One region of the Streptomyces sp. NBC_01317 genome, then DNA from elsewhere that is predicted to be linked to it. Evidence: predicted binding sites of a transcription regulator. Region 1 holds the regulator's gene; the other holds the start of a gene.
What was found. Region 1 encodes HspR, which represses chaperone genes until heat shock. Its sites were predicted from a motif close to TTGAGNNNNNNNNNCTCAA; they were not measured.
Positions count from the first base shown of each region.

Region 2: the regulator HspR is predicted to act here: its motif matches at 2,592-2,610, upstream of lon (endopeptidase La).

Region 1 is NZ_CP108393.1:3,886,274-3,895,571, forward strand. Features, by position in the region: gene clpB (ATP-dependent chaperone ClpB) at 1-24, opposite strand, end outside; gene OG349_RS16555 (pyridoxamine 5'-phosphate oxidase family protein) at 155-616, shown strand; gene OG349_RS16560 ((2Fe-2S)-binding protein) at 763-1,083, opposite strand; gene OG349_RS16565 (helix-turn-helix transcriptional regulator) at 1,435-2,445, shown strand; gene OG349_RS16570 (heat shock protein transcriptional repressor HspR) at 2,687-3,154, opposite strand; gene dnaJ (molecular chaperone DnaJ) at 3,161-4,360, opposite strand; gene grpE (nucleotide exchange factor GrpE) at 4,436-5,107, opposite strand; gene dnaK (molecular chaperone DnaK) at 5,104-6,969, opposite strand; gene OG349_RS16590 (sugar transferase) at 7,266-7,967, shown strand; gene OG349_RS16595 ((Fe-S)-binding protein) at 8,041-9,298, shown strand, end outside.
Region 2 is NZ_CP108393.1:2,763,285-2,772,582, forward strand. Features, by position in the region: gene OG349_RS11540 (GntR family transcriptional regulator) at 1-94, shown strand, start outside; gene lon (endopeptidase La) at 161-2,569, opposite strand; gene OG349_RS11550 (spermidine synthase) at 2,875-3,612, shown strand; gene OG349_RS11555 (response regulator transcription factor) at 3,740-4,477, shown strand; gene OG349_RS11560 (HAMP domain-containing sensor histidine kinase) at 4,639-5,694, shown strand; gene OG349_RS11565 (multifunctional oxoglutarate decarboxylase/oxoglutarate dehydrogenase thiamine pyrophosphate-binding subunit/dihydrolipoyllysine-residue succinyltransferase subunit) at 5,975-9,298, shown strand, end outside.

The sequences.
Region 1 (9,298 bases):
CTTGTTGGTCAGCTCGGCGTCCACGGGCGCTTTCTCCTCCTCGCGCGGATCTCAACTCTGGCTGGGGTGTCGCGCCCCAGTCTCAACTCTGACTGAGGCAACCTACGCAAAGTTGAGTCTATTCCACTCAGGGTCGCACGCCTACGCTTTCCACATGGCTCATGACGTACACCACCCCAGCCCCGAGTTTCTCGCGTTCTGGCGCGAGCACCACCTGTGCACGCTGACCACCCTGCGGGCCGACGGCACGCCGCATGTGGTCGCGGTGGGGGTGACGTACGACCCGGAGGCTCGCCTCGCACGGGTCATCACCAACAAGAACAGCAGGAAGGTGGCCAACATCCTGGCGTCGGGCGCGGGAAGCGGCCACACATCAGGCCACACATCAGGCGCCACATCAGGCGATACGTCACGCGGCGGCGCACGGGTCGCCGTCTGCCAGGTGCACAAGAGGCGCTGGGCGACCCTGGAAGGCGTCGCGACGATCCGTACGGGCCAGGAAGCCGTGGCAGACGCGGAAAGCCGTTACGCGGAGCGCTACGGACGCACTCCCGCGCCCAACCCGGACCGGGTTGTCATCGAGATCGCCCTGGACCGGGCGCTCGGTCGCGCGTGATCGTCCGGTCGGGGCCAGGGGGGTGCCCCGACCGGACGCGCCCGCACGCGGGCGGGGGGCACAGCGGCGCCATCGTGTTTCAGGTCCACGATGGCGCCGCTGTGTGGGGGAAGTGCCGGAGCGATCTACAACGACGGGGGAATCGCTCAGGCACTGCGGGGGGTGGCGAGGATGGTCTTGGGTTCGACCAGCTGGTGATCACGCTGGTCGAGGTTCACGAAAATCATGTCGTACCGGATGGCACAGCGGACGGGCTGTGGGGCGCCCCTCGGCTTCCGCAGGCAACGGTAGGCCCGGACATCGTCGTCCTCCTCGCGTACCACGAGGATCGGCTCTCCGAACAGGGTCACTGTCAGCGAGTCGCCACGGTGCGGAATCGCCGTGACAAGGTCGATGAAGTGCCAGCCCGACCGGTAAGCCGTGGCCATCTCCCGCCGGAAGACCCGGTCGTCCGGCGGGACAGTCATGCGCCGGTGCCAGCCGGCTCGCCCCAGGCGATGTCCGTCGGTGCCGGGCCCCACGCGATGTCACCCGCTGCGGCACCCCACGCGATGTCACCCGCCGCGGCTCCCCACGCGATGTCACCCGCTCCCGCGGCCTGCGATCCGGCAGGCGTGGTGACCTGACCTGCGTCTCCCCCGACAGCCAGCACACCACAGGCCAGAGCCGCAGAGAAAGCAGTGGCAGCCACCGCGCGAAGCATTCTCTTATACATAGTCGGCTTCGTCCTCACTTAATGGGTTCCTCTTCCCCCGCCATGAAGACGATGTCCCACCCGGGCACACCAACGCCACCGGATCGAGGCATCATGTTCCTGTATGTTCAGGACCCTGGGGGGTGGAGATTTGCCCGCAAGAGACACAAACCCGACACATCCCCATGCCATCACCGATATGTGTGATGAGGGCAGGCGGCTTTACGCCAGTGCGCTGCGCTCCGGACGCATCGCCCGGAGCGAAGCCGCGGTGGCTCCGTGCCTCATGGAATTCCCGCTTCTGCACCCGGATCCGGACGATGCGGACTGGCTTCGCCCCGTTCCACCGTCCGCGGCGCTCGCCCAGCGGCTCCACCCCATCGAGCGGGAGATCCAGGAGAGGCGACATTTCGCCGTCGAACTGACCGACTCTTTCGAGCCGTTCATGACGATCAGCGCCCAGGATCCGCCCATCACCCACGCGATCACCGTCCTGGAGGGCGACAGCCGGATCAACGCCGCGCTCGACCTGTCCACCGCCGAGTGCAAAACGGAAGTACTGACCCTGCAACCGGGCGGCGGCAGGAGCGCGCACCTGCTCGCCCAGGCGTTGGAGCGCGGCAGGGCGGTCGTGAACCGCGGCGTCAGCATCCGAACCTTGTACCAGCACACGGCACGCCACAGCCAGGGCACCCTCGCCTACGCGGAGATGCTGGGCCAGAACACGGTGGAGATCAGGACACTGGAAGAGCTCACCGAGCGCCTGATCATCTTCGACCGGACCGTCGCGTACATCCCCGCCAGGTCCGACCGCCAGGTGGCCCTGGAGCTGCGTCACCCGGGGCTCGTGGACTACCTGGCGCAGGTCTTCGAGCAGCTCTGGCGGCGCGCCACGCCCCTCACCGAGCAGGTGGAGTACGAGCCGACCCCGGCCGGCATCACCGGTGTCCAGCGGACCATCGCCCAGCTCCTGGTGGAGGGGTACGTGGACGAGGCCATCGCGCGCCGGCTCGGGATGAACGTACGGACGTGCCGCGCGCACATCGCCAAGCTCGCCACCACGCTGGGCAGCGGCAGCCGCGCGCAACTCGGCTACCTCATCGCGAATTCGGGGATTCTGAACCAGCAGTCGTGACCACGAGCCGGACCGGCCGATCCTGACCAGGAACCCGGACCGGCCGATCCTGACCAGGAACCCGGACCAGCGGTCCTGACCAGGAACCCGGACCGGCGATCCTGACTCCTGACCAGGAACCTGCATGCGCGGGCCTCTTGCCAGAACCTCTCAACACAGGCCCTCCGACCCGCTGGACGCAGCACAGCGCCCCCGGAGCCGACACACAGGCATCCGGGGGCGGGCCACTTCGCGAAGGCCGCTAAGGCCTGTCCGCCGGCCGCCACACCACCAGCGCGCTGGTCGCCTGTACGTCCGTGTACGGCACCAGGTCGCGGCGGTACGAGGCATGCACCTGCGCCTCGCGCTGGCGCATGGCCGCCGCCGCGCCGTCCACGGCCGCCGACAGCTCGGCGACCCGGGCCTGGAGCGCGGCGACCTGGTTCTCCAGCTCGATGATCCGCTTGATGCCCGCGAGGTTGATGCCCTCGTCCTGGGACAGCGCCTGCACCTGGCGGAGCAGCTCGATGTCACGGGCCGAGTAGCGCCGGCCCCGCCCCGCCGTACGGTCCGGGGAGACCAGGCCCAGGCGGTCGTACTGCCGGAGGGTCTGCGGGTGCAGCCCCGAGAGCTGGGCCGCCACCGAGATGACGTACACCGGCGTCTCCTCGGTCAGTTCGTACGCCCTGCCGAACGCAGAGGGCGGTCTGCGCCGCCCGTCCCTGTCCATCTCGGGTCATGCTCCCTTCGCGGCCTGGAACAGCTCCGCCCGCGGGTCGTCGTCCGCCGTCGCCTTCCGGTAGGCCTCCAGCGCGTCACGTGCCTCCACACCGAGGTCCTTGGGGACGGCGACCTCGACGGTGACCAACAGGTCCCCGCGGCTGCCGTCCTTGCGTACGGCGCCCTTGCCACGGGCGCGCATCGTACGGCCGTTCGGGGTCCCCGCGGGCAGTTTCAGCGTGACCGGGGGGCCGCCGAGCGTCGGCACCTTCACCTCGCCGCCCAGCGTCGCCTCCGTGAAGGAGACCGGCACCGTGACGGTGAGGTTGTCGCCCTTCCGGCCGAAGACCGGGTGGGCGCCGACATGCACGACCACGTACAGGTCGCCCGCCGGGCCGCCGCGCTCGCCGGGAGCGCCCTTGCCGCGCAGCCGGATCCGCTGGTTGTCGCTGACGCCCGCCGGAATCCGTACCTGCATCGTCCTGGACGACCTGGCGCGCCCGCTGCCCTTGCAGACCTCGCAGGGGTCCTGGGCGATCAGACCGCGGCCCTTGCAGTCCACGCACGGGTCGGTGAGCGAGAAGCCGCCACCGCTGCCACGGGAGACCTGTCCGGTGCCCACGCAGGTCGGGCAGACCCGCGGGGTGCCGTTCTTGTCGCCCGTGCCCGAGCAGGCCTTGCAGGGTGCCTGGCTGGACATCCGCAGCGGGACGGTGGCCCCGTCGACCGCCTCGGTGAAGCTGAGCGTCACCTCGGACTCGATGTCCTGGCCGCGGCGCGGCTGCACGCGGGTGGTGCCGGGGCCTCCCCGGTTGAAGAGGCCGCCGAACATGTCCCCGATGCCGCCACCGCCGCCGCCGAAGCCGCCGCCCTGCGCCGTTCCCGTACCACCGCCGCCCGGGGCGCCCCCGAAGAGGTCGCCCAGGTCGAAGTTGAAGGAACCGCCGCCGGCGCCGGGTCCCGGCCGGAAGCCGCCGTTGCCGAAGAGCGCGCGGGCCTCGTCGTACTCCTTGCGGCGCTTGGTGTCGCCGAGTACGTCGTTGGCCTCGGAGATCTCCTTGAAGCGCTCCTCGGCCTTCGCGTCGCCCTTGTTGGCGTCCGGGTGGAACTCGCGGGCGAGCTTCCGGTACGCCTTCTTGATCTCGGCCTCGGTGGCGTCCTTGGGGACGCCGAGAACCTTGTAGTAGTCCTTCTCCACGAAGTCCTTCGTGCTCATTCCCGACGTCCCTCCTCTCCACCGGCCACCCTCACGCCGTCCGTGCGTGCGTCAGCACTCGTCCGTGCCTCGGCGTCAGCCCTCGTCGGGGCCACCGTCGTCCTTGCCTTGGGCGGACGAGCCGGACTCGCCCGCCTCCTCCGCCGACTTCGGCGTGGCCCCCGGCTGGGGCTCCGCCACCGCGACCCGGGCGGGCCTGATCGTCCGCTCGCCGAACCGGTACCCAGGCTGAAGGATCGCGACGCAGGTGTCTTCCGTGACATCCGGCGCATACGAGTGCATCAGCGCTTCGTGGATCGTCGGGTCGAAGGGCTCGCCCTCCTTGCCGAACTGCTGGAGGCCCATCTTGGCGACGATGGTCTCCAGCGACTCGGCGACCGACTTGAAGCCGCCCACCAGCTCTTCGTGCTCCCGGGCGCGCCCGATGTCGTCGAGCACCGGCAGCAGCTCCGTCAGGAGCTTCGCGACAGCGATCTCCTTGACGGTGACCCGGTCGCGCTCCACCCTGCGGCGGTAGTTCTGGTACTCGGCCTGGAGCCGCTGGAGGTCCGCCGTACGCTCGGCGAGCGCCGTGCGCACCTGGTCCAGCTGTGCTGTCAGAGCTATGTCGTTCACGTCCCCGGCCGGGGCCGCCGGGCCGGTCTCCTTCACGGAGTCCGGCCCGCCGGCCTGCGGCGCGGCGTCTTCGGGGGTCGCGCCGGAGGGGACGTCAGGCTTCTCTTCGAAGCCCGGGGTCTCCTCGGTCACGCGGCACCGCCCTTGGTGTCACGCTCGTCGTCCACGATCTCGGCGTCGACGACGTCGTCCGTACCGTCCTGGGACGCCTGGCCCTGCTGGCCGCCCGGCGCCTCGGCACCGGCGGTCGCGCCCTCGGCCTGGGCGTTGGCGTACATCGCCTGGCCCAGCTTCTGGGAGACGGCCGCGACCTTCTCCGTGGACGTACGGATCTCGGCGGTATCCTCGCCCTTGAGCTTCTCCTTCAGCTCGGCGATGGACTCCTCGACCTCCGTCTTGACGTCGCCGGGGACCTTGTCCTCGTTGTCCTTGAGGAACTTCTCCGTCTGGTAGACGAGCTGCTCCGCCTGGTTGCGCGTCTCGGCGGCCTCGCGGCGCTTGTGGTCCTCGTCCGCGTACTGCTCGGCCTCTTCGCGCATCCGGTTGACCTCGTCGCGCGGCAGCGAGGAGCCGCCGGTGACGGTCATCTTCTGCTCCTTGCCCGTGCCGAGGTCCTTCGCGGCCACGTGCATGATGCCGTTGGCGTCGATGTCGAAGGCGACCTCGATCTGCGGCACCCCGCGCGGGGCGGGCGGCAGGCCGGTCAGCTCGAACATCCCGAGCTTCTTGTTGTACGCGGCGATCTCGCGCTCGCCCTGGTAGACCTGGATCTGCACCGACGGCTGGTTGTCCTCGGCCGTCGTGAAGATCTCGGAGCGCTTCGTCGGGATCGTCGTGTTGCGCTCGATCAGCTTGGTCATGATGCCGCCCTTGGTCTCGATACCCAGGGACAGCGGGGTCACGTCAAGGAGCAGGACGTCCTTGACCTCACCCTTGAGGACACCGGCCTGGAGCGCGGCACCGATGGCGACGACCTCGTCGGGGTTCACACCCTTGTTGGCGTCACGGCCACCGGTCAGCTCCTTGACCAGCTCCGCCACGGCGGGCATACGGGTCGAGCCACCGACGAGCACCACGTGGTCGATCTCGGACAGCGCGATGCCGGCGTCCTTGATGACGTTGTGGAACGGCGTCTTGCAGCGGTCCAGCAGGTCGGAGGTGAGCTGCTGGAACTGCGAGCGGGTGATCTTCTCGTCCAGGTGCAGCGGGCCCTCGGCCGACGCCGTGATGTACGGAAGGTTGATCGTGGTCTCGCTGGACGAGGACAGCTCGATCTTCGCCTTCTCCGCGGCCTCGCGGAGACGCTGGAGAGCCATCTTGTCCTTGCCCAGGTCCACGCCGTGGCCGTTGGCGAACTGCTTCACCAGGAAGTCCACGAGGCGCTGGTCCCAGTCGTCACCACCGAGGTGGTTGTCACCGTTGGTGGCCTTCACCTCGACGACGCCGTCACCGATCTCCAGCAGCGAGACGTCGAACGTACCGCCACCGAGGTCGAAGACCAGGATCGTCTGGTCGTCCTTGTCGAGCCCGTAGGCCAGCGCGGCCGCCGTCGGCTCGTTGACGATACGCAGCACCGTGAGGCCCGCGATCTCGCCGGCCTCCTTGGTGGCCTGGCGCTCGGAGTCGTTGAAGTACGCCGGTACGGTGATCACCGCGTCGGTGACCTTCTCGCCCAGGTACGCCTCCGCGTCCCGCTTCAGCTTCTGCAGCACGAAGGCCGAGATCTGCTGCGGGTTGAAGTCCTTGCCGTCCAGGTTCATCTTCCAGTCGGTGCCCATGTGGCGCTTGACCGACCGGATGGTCCTGTCGACGTTCGTGACCGCCTGGCGCTTGGCTACCTCTCCGACGAGCACCTCGCCGTTCTTGGCGAAGGCGACGACGGACGGCGTGGTCCTGGCGCCCTCTGCGTTGGTGATGACGGTGGGCTCGCCGCCTTCGAGAACGCTGACGACGGAGTTAGTCGTGCCCAGGTCGATGCCGACCGCACGTGCCATTTCAATTCCTCCAACTGACTTGAGTGGAACAGGCTCAAGGATGCATCACGGATCGCGGCGAGTCAAAGGACCTGAGTCGAGGGGGCTCAATAATCGTGCTGACGCGGCGCAACGGGCCTGGCGGGGGGCTTGCGGAGTGTCCGCCGGTACGCGGAGCGCCTCGCGCGGCGAGGCGGCCGCGTCCTGCGGTCGTTCTGTCATAACTTTCACAAAGGCCCCGAAAGTTCCCCGGGAGCCGCTTGAACCTCCTTGAGCCCCTTGAGCCCTCTTGAGCCCGGAACGGTCAGGTGTCCGCCATGGAACGACTCACGTCATGGGTGGCGGGGCGAGCGGCACGGCTCGCGGACCCCAAACGCCTCCTGGATCTGACGCTCGGCTCGGTCCTGCTGGTTCTGGCGGCGCCGGTACTGGTGGTGGCGGCACTGACGGAGGTGGTACGGGGCCGGCGGCCGGGCCGGCCCGCCTTCACCACCGACCGTCGCACCGGCCTGCACGGCCGCCCCTTCGTCCTGCGCGCGCTGCGCACCCGCCGGTTCCGCCTCGACCTGGTGTCCAGGCTGCCCCACGTCGTACGGGGCGACCTGTCCCTGGTCGGGCCCGCCCCGCTCGCACACGGCTCCCCGGCGGCGGCCGCTCCGTGGCGGCAGCTCGTACGGCCGGGTCTGACCGGTCTCGCGCAGGTACGGCGGCACTCGCCAATGCCGTGGGACGAGACCCCGCTGCTGGACCAGCACTACGTCGCGCACCACTGGATCGGCCTCGACCTCCTGATCCTGGTCCGTACGCTGCCGGCCCTGCTCCTGGTGGAGCCCCGGCCACACCCTCCCGGGCGCGCCCCGAGGCTCGTACGCGCGGCGCCCGCCCGCCGTCCTGGGGGCCGGGGAGCGGCGCCCGCCCCCCGTTCCCCGGCCCGCGGGCGCGCCCCAGCGACACAGATCACCACCCGCGCCACTACATTGCGTCGAGACAACTGGGTAACCTCAGCACGAACCGATTAAGTTACTGCTTAGTACGCGTGCTGGATCCGTACCAGTGCCGACCTTCCACCCTCGCAGTCCCGAGGAGCCCCACATGCAACTCGCCGCGATCATCGTGTCGCTGGTACTCGGCGTCGTCGGCGTGGCGCTGTTCGCCCGAGCCATCGCGCAGATCTACCGCTTCGTGCGACTCGGCCAGGACGTCCCCGCGGGCACGCGGACCGGCGAACCGCGACAGCGCACCCTGACGGTGGCCAAGGAGTTCCTCGGCCACACGCGGATGAACCGGTGGGGTGTCGTCGGCGTCGCGCACTGGTTCGTGGCGGTCGGGTTCTTCTCGCTCGTCCTGACGCTCGTCAACGCCTTCGGACAGCTCTTCCAGGCCGACTGGCTGCTGCCGGTGATCGGCGACTGGACTCCGTACGAGGTGTTCGTCGAGCTGATCGGCGCGCTGACGACCCTCGGCATCCTGACGCTGATCGTCATCCGCCAGCTGTCCCTGCCGGCCCGCGCGGGCCGCAAGTCCCGCTTCGCGGGCTCGAACTTCGGCCAGGCGTACTTCGTGGAAGCCGTGATCCTCGTCATCGGGGTGGCGATCCTGCTGCTGCGCGGGCTGGAGGGCGCGCTGCACCACGCGGACGGCTACCAGGCCGCGTACGTCATCTCGTACCCCCTGGTCGCGGCGTTCAAGGGACTGAGCCTCACCACCCTCCAGAACCTGGTCTACCTGATCGCGATGATCAAGATCGGGACGTCCTTCGTCTGGATGATCACGGTCGCGCTCAAGACCGACATGGGGGTCGCCTGGCACCGCTTCCTGGCGTTCCCGAACATCTGGTTCAAGCGCGACGCGGCCGGCGGCACGGCGCTCGGCGCCCTGCTCCCGATGACGAGCGGCGGCAAGGAGATCGACTTCGAGGAGCCCGGCGACGACGACGTCTTCGGCGTCTCCCAGATCGAGCACTTCTCCTGGAAGGGCATCCTCGACTTCTCGACGTGTACGGAGTGCGGCCGCTGCCAGTCGCAGTGCCCGGCCTGGAACACGGGCAAGCCCCTCTCCCCCAAGCTGCTGATCATGTCGCTGCGCGACCACGCGCACGCCAAGGCGCCGTATCTGCTCGCGGGCGGCGGCAAGACGATGGAGGGCGAGGAGAAGGCGACGCCGGAGCAGCTGGCCGGGGTGCCGGCCGCCGCGCTCGCCGAGGCCGAACGGCCCCTGATCGGGACGCTGGAGGAGAACGGGGTCATCGACCCGGACGTGCTGTGGTCGTGCACCACGTGCGGCGCGTGTGTCGAGCAGTGCCCCGTCGACATCGAGCACGTCGACCACATCCTCGACATGCGCCGCTACC
Region 2 (9,298 bases), 1.1 Mb from region 1:
CGTCTACAGCGACGACCACCGCCCGATCGAGGCCACCGTCATGGTCAAGGCCGGTCATCTCTACGAGTTGCGGTACGAGTTCACGGCGGAGTGAGACGGCCGCGCCCGCCCGGAACGTACATTCCAGGCGGGCGCGGCCGTCATCAGCAGGCCGGGGCCCTTATGCCGCCGCCGGGACCCTCATCTCCGCCGGGGACAGGGCGATGTCCAGGACCTGGCGCACGTCCGTCACCGGGTGGATCTCCAGTTTGTCCAGGATCTCCCCCGGGACGTCGTCCAGGTCCGCCTCGTTGCGCTTCGGGATCACGACCGTCGTGATGCCCGCGCGGTGGGCCGCCAGGAGCTTCTGCTTCAGGCCGCCGATGGGCAGGACGCGGCCGGTCAGCGAGACCTCGCCCGTCATGGCGACGTCCGTGCGGACCAGACGGCCGCTCAGGAGCGAGGCCAGGGCCGTGGTCATCGTGATGCCCGCACTCGGGCCGTCCTTCGGGACCGCGCCCGCCGGGAAGTGGATGTGCACGCCCCGGTCCTTGAGGTCCGCGACCGGCAGTTCCAGTTCCGCGCCGCGCGAGCGGAGGAACGAGAGCGCGATCTGTGCCGACTCCTTCATCACGTCACCCAGCTGACCGGTCAGGGTCAGACCCGAACCGCCCGTCTCCGGGTCGGCCAGCGACGCCTCCACGAAGAGGACGTCACCCCCCGCGCCGGTGACCGCGAGGCCCGTCGCCACGCCCGGGACCGCCGTGCGGCGCTCCGCCGGGTCCTGGGCGGACTCGGGGACGTGGTGCGGACGGCCGATCAGCTTGCGCAGGTCGTCCGGGCCCAGCGTGAACGGCAGTTCCCTGCGACCCAGTTCGTGTTCCGCCGCGACCTTGCGGAGGAGTCTGGCGATGGACCGCTCCAGGTTACGGACGCCCGCCTCGCGGGTGTACTCGCCCGCCAGCCGGCGCAGCGCCTCGTCCTCCAGCGTGACCTCGCCGGGCTCCAGGCCCGCGCGCTCCAGTTGCCGGGGCAGCAGGTGGTCCCTGGCGATGACGACCTTCTCGTCCTCGGTGTAGCCGTCGAGCCTGACCAGCTCCATCCGGTCGAGCAGCGCCTCCGGGATCGCCTCCAGGACGTTCGCCGTGGCGAGGAACACCACGTCGGACAGGTCCAGTTCGACCTCCAGGTAGTGGTCGCGGAAGGTGTGGTTCTGCGCCGGGTCCAGGACTTCGAGCAGCGCCGCCGCCGGGTCGCCCCGGTAGTCGGAGCCGACCTTGTCGATCTCGTCCAGCAGGACGACCGGGTTCATCGAACCGGCCTCCTTGATCGCCCGGACGATACGGCCCGGCAGCGCGCCGACGTACGTACGCCGGTGTCCGCGGATCTCCGCCTCGTCACGGACGCCGCCCAGCGCCACCCGCACGAACTTACGTCCCATGGAGTGCGCGACCGATTCGCCCAGCGAGGTCTTGCCGACGCCGGGAGGGCCGACCAGGGCCAGTACGGCGCCGCCGCGACGTCCGCCGACCACCCCGAGCCCGCGCTCCGCGCGCCGCTTGCGCACGGCCAGGTACTCCGTGATGCGCTCCTTCACGTCCTCCAGGCCCGCGTGCTCGGCGTCGAGGACGCGCTGGGCGCCCCTGATGTCGTACTCGTCCTCGGTCCTGACGTTCCAGGGCAGTTCGAGCACGGTGTCCAGCCACGTGCGGATCCAGGAGCCCTCGGGGCTCTGGTCCGACGAGCGCTCCAGCTTCTCGACCTCCTTGAGGGCGGCCTCCCGCACCTTCTCGGGCAGGTCGGCGGCCTCGACACGGGTCCGGTAGTCGTCGGACTCGTCCTCGTCACCCTCGCCGTTCAGGCCGCGCAGTTCCTTCCGTACGGCTTCGAGCTGGCGCCGCAGCAGGAACTCCCGCTGCTGCTTGTCGACGCCCTCCTGGACGTCCTTGGCGATGGACTCCGCGACGTCCTGCTCCGCCAGGTGTTCCCGGAGCTGGTCGGTGGCGAGCTTGAGCCGGGCCACCGGGTCGGTGGTCTCCAGCAGCTCGACCTTCTGCGCGGTCGACAGGAACGGTGAGTACCCGGCGTTGTCCGCCAGCTGCGACACGTCGTCGATCTGCTGGACGCGGTCGACCACCTGCCACGCGCCGCGCTTCTTCAGCCAGTCCGCGGCGAGGGCCTTGTACTCCTTCATCAGGTCGGTGACGGCCCCGGGCAGCGGGTCCGGCGCCAGTTCCTCGACGCTCAGGCCCTCGACCCAGAGGGCCGCGCCGGGTCCCGATGTCCCCGCGCCGATCTGCACGCGGCCCCGGCCGCGGATCAGTGCGCCGGGGTCGCCGTCGGAGAGCCGGCCGACCTGTTCGACGGTGCCGCGCACGCCCGTGCCGGCGTACGTCCCGTCGATGCGCGGGACGAGCAGCACCTGCGGCTTCCCCCCGCCGCCTTCGGCGCGGGCGGCGGCCTGCGCGGCCTCCACGGCCGCCCGGACCTCGGCGTCGGACAGGTCGAGCGGAACCACCATTCCGGGCAGCACGACCTCGTCGTCGAGCGGCAGCACGGGAAGCGTGAGCGATGTGGACGTGAGAGCCATGATCTCCCCTTCGGCATTCAAGTTGAGCTATACCGGCTCAATGCTTGTGAGCCTTCTGTTGTTCCCCTGGGGGCGTTCGCTCTGAGCGATCACTCTCGTACAGCGGTCCGGAGGCGGTCCTCGCACGCGTCACGGCAGGTCCTGCCGGGGGCGGGGCCTCGTACCGGAGGCGGGGCTCGGGGGCTGTAACGCCCCGAAGGGGGTGACGCTTCCCGTACCCGAATCGGTTTGTCGGCGGCCTGCGCCGCGCACCAGGATGGGACCGAGAGCGAAGACACCAGCAGACCCCTCGGAGAGGCCGCACCATGCCCGTATCCGTCCAGGCACCAGGCCCGGAATCGCACCAGTCGGCGGATCACCCGGATCACGACGACCGCCCCGTCGTCCTCGACCGCCGCGACGGCCCGTACGGCGAGGTCGTCCTCCGGCGGCGCGGCGCCGAGCTGGAGATCATCGCCAACGGGTGCTTCCTGATGGACACCTCCGACGGCCGCTCCGAGCGCCTCCTCATCGACGCCGCCCTCGCCGCCCTCCCCGAGGACCGGCGTGGGCAACGGCCCTCCGTCCTCGTCGGCGGACTCGGCGTCGGCTTCTCCCTCGCGCACGCCGCCGCCGACCCCCGCTGGGGCAGGATCGTGGTCGTCGAGCGCGAACAGGCCGTCATCGACTGGCACCGCACCGGCCCGCTCGCCCGGATCTCCGGCGCGGCGCTCGCGGACCCGCGCACGGTGATCCTGCACACCGATCTGGTCGACCACGTGAAGACCGCCACGGACAGCTACGACGCCCTGTGCCTCGACATCGACAACGGACCCGACTGGACGGTCACCGAGGACAACGGGAGTCTGTACACGCCGGCCGGGCTCGCGGCGTGCCGCGACCGCCTCAACCCCGGCGGTGTGCTGGCCATTTGGTCCGCTCGGCCGTCCCCCGCCTTCGGCGAAGCGCTACGGAATGCCGGGTTCGGTGGAGTTGCTGCCGAAGAGATCCCTGTTGCCCGGGGCGTACCGGACGTCGTTCATCTCGCCGCTCGCACTGCGTAGCCGTGACCCTGTTCCTGCCTCTACGCTGCTCCCGACACACGCGATCTCCCTCTACACGGAGCACCCGGAGACCGCGGACGACGGATCGACGATCGCGGAACGCGTACCAGCCAGCAGGGGCGGGGCCATGGAGCAGACACAGACCAGCCACAACGGGGTCGCGGCGACGCCGGGAGCCCAGCGAAGGGTCCTGGTCGTCGAGGACGACGCGACCATCGTCGACGCCATCGCCGCGCGGCTGCGGGCCGAGGGTTTCCTGGTCCAGACGGCGGTGGACGGCCCCGCCGCCGTCGACGCGGCCGAGGCCTGGCAGCCGGACGTGATGGTCCTCGACGTGATGCTGCCCGGCTTCGACGGCCTGGAGGTCTGCCGCCGCGTCCAGGCGCAGCGCCCCGTGCCGGTGCTGATGCTGACCGCCCGCGACGACGAGACCGACATGCTCGTGGGACTCGGCGTCGGCGCCGACGACTACATGACCAAGCCCTTCTCCATGCGGGAGCTGGCGGCGCGCGTGCACGTGCTGCTGCGCCGCGTGGAGCGCGCGGCGCTGGCCGCCGTCACCCCCCGCAGCGGCATCCTGCGCCTCGGCGAGCTGGAGATCGACCACGCGCAGCGCCGGGTACGGGTGCGCGGTGAGGACGTCCACCTGACGCCCACCGAGTTCGACCTGCTGGTCTGCCTGGCGAGCACCCCCCGCGCGGTGCTCTCCCGCGAGCAGCTCCTCGCCGAGGTGTGGGACTGGGCGGACGCGTCGGGCACCCGTACGGTCGACAGCCACATCAAGGCGCTGCGCCGGAAGATCGGCGCCGAGCGGATCCGTACGGTCCACGGGGTGGGGTACGCCCTGGAGACCCCGGCCCCATGACCCGCTCCCGGGACGGCGCGCGCCGGGGAGCCGCCCCGCGCGGCGGTCGCGGCGGTCCTTTCGACGGCCCGTACGGCGGACAGCGCGGCGGACCCCGGACAGGACCGGGCGGCCGGCCCAAGCATCCCGGCCGGCGCGCCGGGGTCCCGGAGAAGACGGGGCTGCGCCCCTTCTCCATCAAGACCAAGCTCGGCACGCTGGTGGTCGTCTCCGTCTTCATCACCACCGGCCTGCTGATGGTGGCCCTCCGCACGGAGACCGAGCTGCGCTTCATCACCGTCTTCTCGGTGATCGCCACGCTCCTCATCACCCAGTTCGTGGCCCACGGCCTCACCGCGCCCCTCGACGAGATGAACACCGTCGCGAAGGGCATATCGCACGGCGACTACACCCGCCGGGTCAGCGGCATCGACCGCCGCGACGAGCTGGGCGACCTCGCCGCCACCATCAACCGCATGGCGGACGACCTGGAGGCCGTGGACCGGCACCGCAAGGAGCTGGTCGCCAACGTCTCGCACGAACTGCGCACCCCCATCGCGGCGCTGCGCGCGGTCCTGGAGAACGTCGTGGACGGCGTGTCCGCCGCCGACCCGGAGACGATGCGCACCGCCCTGCGGCAGACGGAACGGCTGGGCCGGCTCACCGAGACGCTGCTCGACCTGTCCAGGCTCGACAACGGCGTGGTGACACTCAGGGCCCAGCGCTTCGAGGTGTGGCCGTACCTGTCCGGCGTACTCAAAGAGGCCAATCTGGCCGCGTCGCAGCGCGCGCTCAGCTCCGGGTCCGGCAACCACACCCGTACGGACGTCCACCTCCATCTGGACGTCTCGCCGCCGGAACTGACCGCGCACGCGGACGCGGAGCGCCTGCACCAGGTCGTCGCCAACCTCATCGACAACGCGGTCAAGCACAGCCCGCCGCACGGACGGGTGACGGTACGGGCCCGGCGCGGCCCCCGCCCCGAGTCGCTGGACCTGGAGGTCCAGGACGAAGGTCCCGGGATACCGGAGGCCGAACGGCACCGCGTCTTCGAGCGGTTCAACCGCGGCAGCGCGCCCTCGCCGCACGGTCCTGGCAGCGACGGGGGCACCGGTCTGGGGCTGGCGATCGCCCGCTGGGCGGTCGATCTGCACGGCGGGCGCATCGGTGTGGCCGAATCCGCACGCGGCTGCCGGATACGCGTCACTCTTCCGGGAATTCCCCAGCCCCGGGATTGACGTAGAGTTCGGACTTGTAAGCGCACGATCTCCGGGTACGGAGTCGGGGACGGGCGGACTGCGGGCCGCGGACCCGCCGTAGCCGGGCACAGTGCTTCACGGGCGCTCTCCCGGCGAGGCGAACCGGGCTTGTTTCCCGCCATTTCATACGCTGAAACCTGCCGTCAGATGTGACTTGCACGACGATGGCCCGCCTGGCCTGCACCTGGGGGCCCGGTTAGGCGTAGCCTTGATTCCCGCTGTCCATCACCTTGTGAAGCGGAAGAGGGCGGTTCACGCCGTGTCGTCTCAGTCCCCCAGTAAGCCGAGTATCTCGACCGATGAAGACGGGCAGGGGAAGAACCCCGCCGCCGCCTTCGGCGCCAATGAATGGCTCGTCGACGAGATCTACCAGCAGTACCTCCAGGACCCGAATTCGGTCGACCGCGCCTGGTGGGACTTCTTCGCCGACTACAAGCCGGGCACGCCCGGTACGGCGGACAAGCCGGCGGAGACCGCCGCAGCGGGAGCTGCGGTGACCCCGGCCTCCACACCGGCGGCCGCCCCGACCCCGACAGCCACCCCGGCACCGCAGGCCACGGCACCGGCACGGCCCGCCGCGGCACCGGCGCAGGCCCCGGCCGCCGCTCCCGCCCCGCAGGCACAGCCCGCGCAGGCACCGGCCCCGGCCGCCGCCGCTCCCGTACAGCAGGCACAGCAGGCACAGCCCGCGCCCGTGACCACCGCGCCGGTCACCCCGAAGCCCGCGACGGCCCCGGCCGCGGCGAAGCCGTCCACGAACGGCAACGCCCCCGCCGCGCCGGCCGCCGCCGAAGGCCCGGAGTACGTGACGCTGCGCGGCCCGTCCGCCGCGGTCGCGAAGAACATGAACGCGTCGCTGGAGCTGCCCACGGCCACGTCCGTGCGCGCGGTCCCGGTGAAGCTGCTGTTCGACAACCGCATCGTCATCAACAACCACCTGAAGCGCGCGCGGGGCGGCAAGATCTCCTTCACGCACCTCATCGGGTACGCGATGGTGCAGGCGCTCAAGGCCATGCCGACGATGAACTACTCCTTCACGGAGAAGGACGGCAAGCCGACCCTCGTCAAGCCCGAGCACGTCAACCTGGGCCTGGCAATCGACCTGGTGAAGCCGAACGGCGACCGCCAGCTCGTCGTGGCCGGCATCAAGAAGGCCGAGACGCTCAACTTCTTCGAGTTCTGGCAGGCGTACGAGGACATCGTCCGGCGCGCCCGTACGAACAAGCTGACGATGGAGGACTTCACCGGAGTCACCGCGTCGCTGACCAACCCCGGTGGCATCGGCACCGTCCACTCCGTGCCGCGCCTGATGCCCGGTCAGGGCCTCATCCTCGGCGTCGGCGCGATGGACTACCCCGCCGAGTTCCAGGGCACCTCGCAGGACACCCTGAACAAGCTGGGCATCTCCAAGGTCATGACGCTGACCTCGACGTACGACCACCGCGTCATCCAGGGCGCCGCCTCCGGCGAGTTCCTGCGCATCCTCAGCCAACTGCTGCTCGGCGAGAACGACTTCTTCGACGAGATCTTCAAGTCGCTGCGGATCCCGTACGAGCCGGTCCGCTGGCTCAAGGACATCGACGCCTCCCACGACGAGGACGTCACCAAGCCCGCCCGGGTCTTCGAGCTGATCCACTCCTACCGGGTCCGCGGCCACGTCATGGCCGACACCGACCCGCTGGAGTACCGCCAGCGCAAGCACCCCGACCTGGACATCACCGAGCACGGGCTCACGCTGTGGGACCTGGAGCGGGAGTTCGCGGTCGGCGGGTTCGCCGGCAAGTCCATGATGAAGCTGCGCGACATCCTGGGCGTGCTGCGCGAGTCGTACTGCCGCACCACCGGCATCGAGTTCATGCACATCCAGGACCCGAAGCAGCGCAAGTGGCTCCAGGACCGCGTCGAGCGCCCGCGCGGCAAGCCGGAGCGCGAGGAGCAGCTGCGGATCCTGCGCCGGCTCAACGCCGCCGAGGCGTTCGAGACGTTCCTCCAGACCAAGTACGTGGGCCAGAAGCGCTTCTCGCTGGAGGGCGGGGAGTCCGTCATCCCGCTGCTGGACGCGGTCCTCGACTCCGCCGCCGAGGCGCGCCTGGACGAGGTCGTCGTGGGCATGGCCCACCGCGGCCGCCTCAACGTCCTCGCGAACATCGTGGGCAAGTCGTACGCGCAGATCTTCCGCGAGTTCGAGGGCAACCTCGACCCGAAGTCGATGCACGGCTCCGGTGACGTGAAGTACCACCTGGGCGCCAGCGGCACCTTCACCGGCCTGGACGGCGAGCAGATCAAGGTCTCGCTGGCCGCGAACCCCTCGCACCTGGAGGCGGTCGACCCGATCCTCGAAGGCATCGCCCGCGCCAAGCAGGACATCATCAACAAGGCGGGCACGGACTTCACCGTCCTGCCCGTCGCGCTCCACGGCGACGCGGCCTTCGCGGGCCAGGGTGTGGTCGCCGAGACGCTCAACATGTCGCAGCTGCGCGGCTACCGCACCGGCGGCACGGTCCACATCGTGATCAACAATCAGGTCGGCTTCACCGCCGCCCCGGAGGCGTCCCGCTCGTCCATGTACGCGACCGACGTCGCGCGCATGATCGAGGCGCCGATCATCCACGTGAACGGTGACGACCCGGAGGCGGTCGTCCGCGTCGGGCGGCTGGCGTTCGAGTTCCGCCAGACGTTCAACAAGGACGTCGTGATCGACCTCATCTGCTACCGCCGCCGCGGTCACAACGAGGGCGACAACCCGCAGTTCACCAACCCGCAGATGTACAACCTGATCGACAAGAAGCGCTCGGTGCGCAAGCTCTACACCGAGTCGCTCATCGGTCGCGGCGACATCACGCTGGAAGAGGCGGAGCAGGCGCTCCAGGACTTCCAGGGCCAGCTGGAGAAGGTCTTCGCGGAGGTCCGCGAGGCCACCTCGCAGCCCGCCCCGACCCATGTGCCGGACGCCCAGGCGGAGTTCCCGGTCGCGGTCACCACGGCCGTCTCCCAGGAGGTCGTCAAGCGGATCGCCGAGTCGCAGGTCGCCATCCCCGACACGGTCACCGTCCACCCCCGCCTGATGCCGCAGCTCCAGCGCCGCGCGTCGTCCGTGGACGACGGCACGATCGACTGGGGCATGGGCGAGACCCTCGCCATCGGCTCGCTGCTGATGGAGGGCACGCCGGTCCGGCTGTCGGGCCAGGACACCCGGCGCGGTACGTTCGGCCAGCGCCACGCGGTCCTGGTCGACCAGGAGACCGGCGAGGACTACACCCCGCTGCTCTACCTGACCGACGACCAGGCCCGGTACAACGTCTACGACTCGCTGCTCAGCGAGTACGCGGCGATGGGCTTCGAGTACGGCTACTCCCTCGCGAGGCCGGAATCGCTGGTCATGTGGGAGGCGCAGTTCGGTGACTTCGTCAACGGCGCGCAGACGGTCGTCGACGAGTTCATCTCCTCGGCCGAGCAGAAGTGGGGCCAGACGTCCGGCGTCACCCTGCTGCTGCCGCACGGGTACGAGGGCCAGGGCCCGGACCACTCGTCCGCGCGCCCCGAGCGCTTCCTCCAGATGTGCGCGCAGAACAACATGACGGTC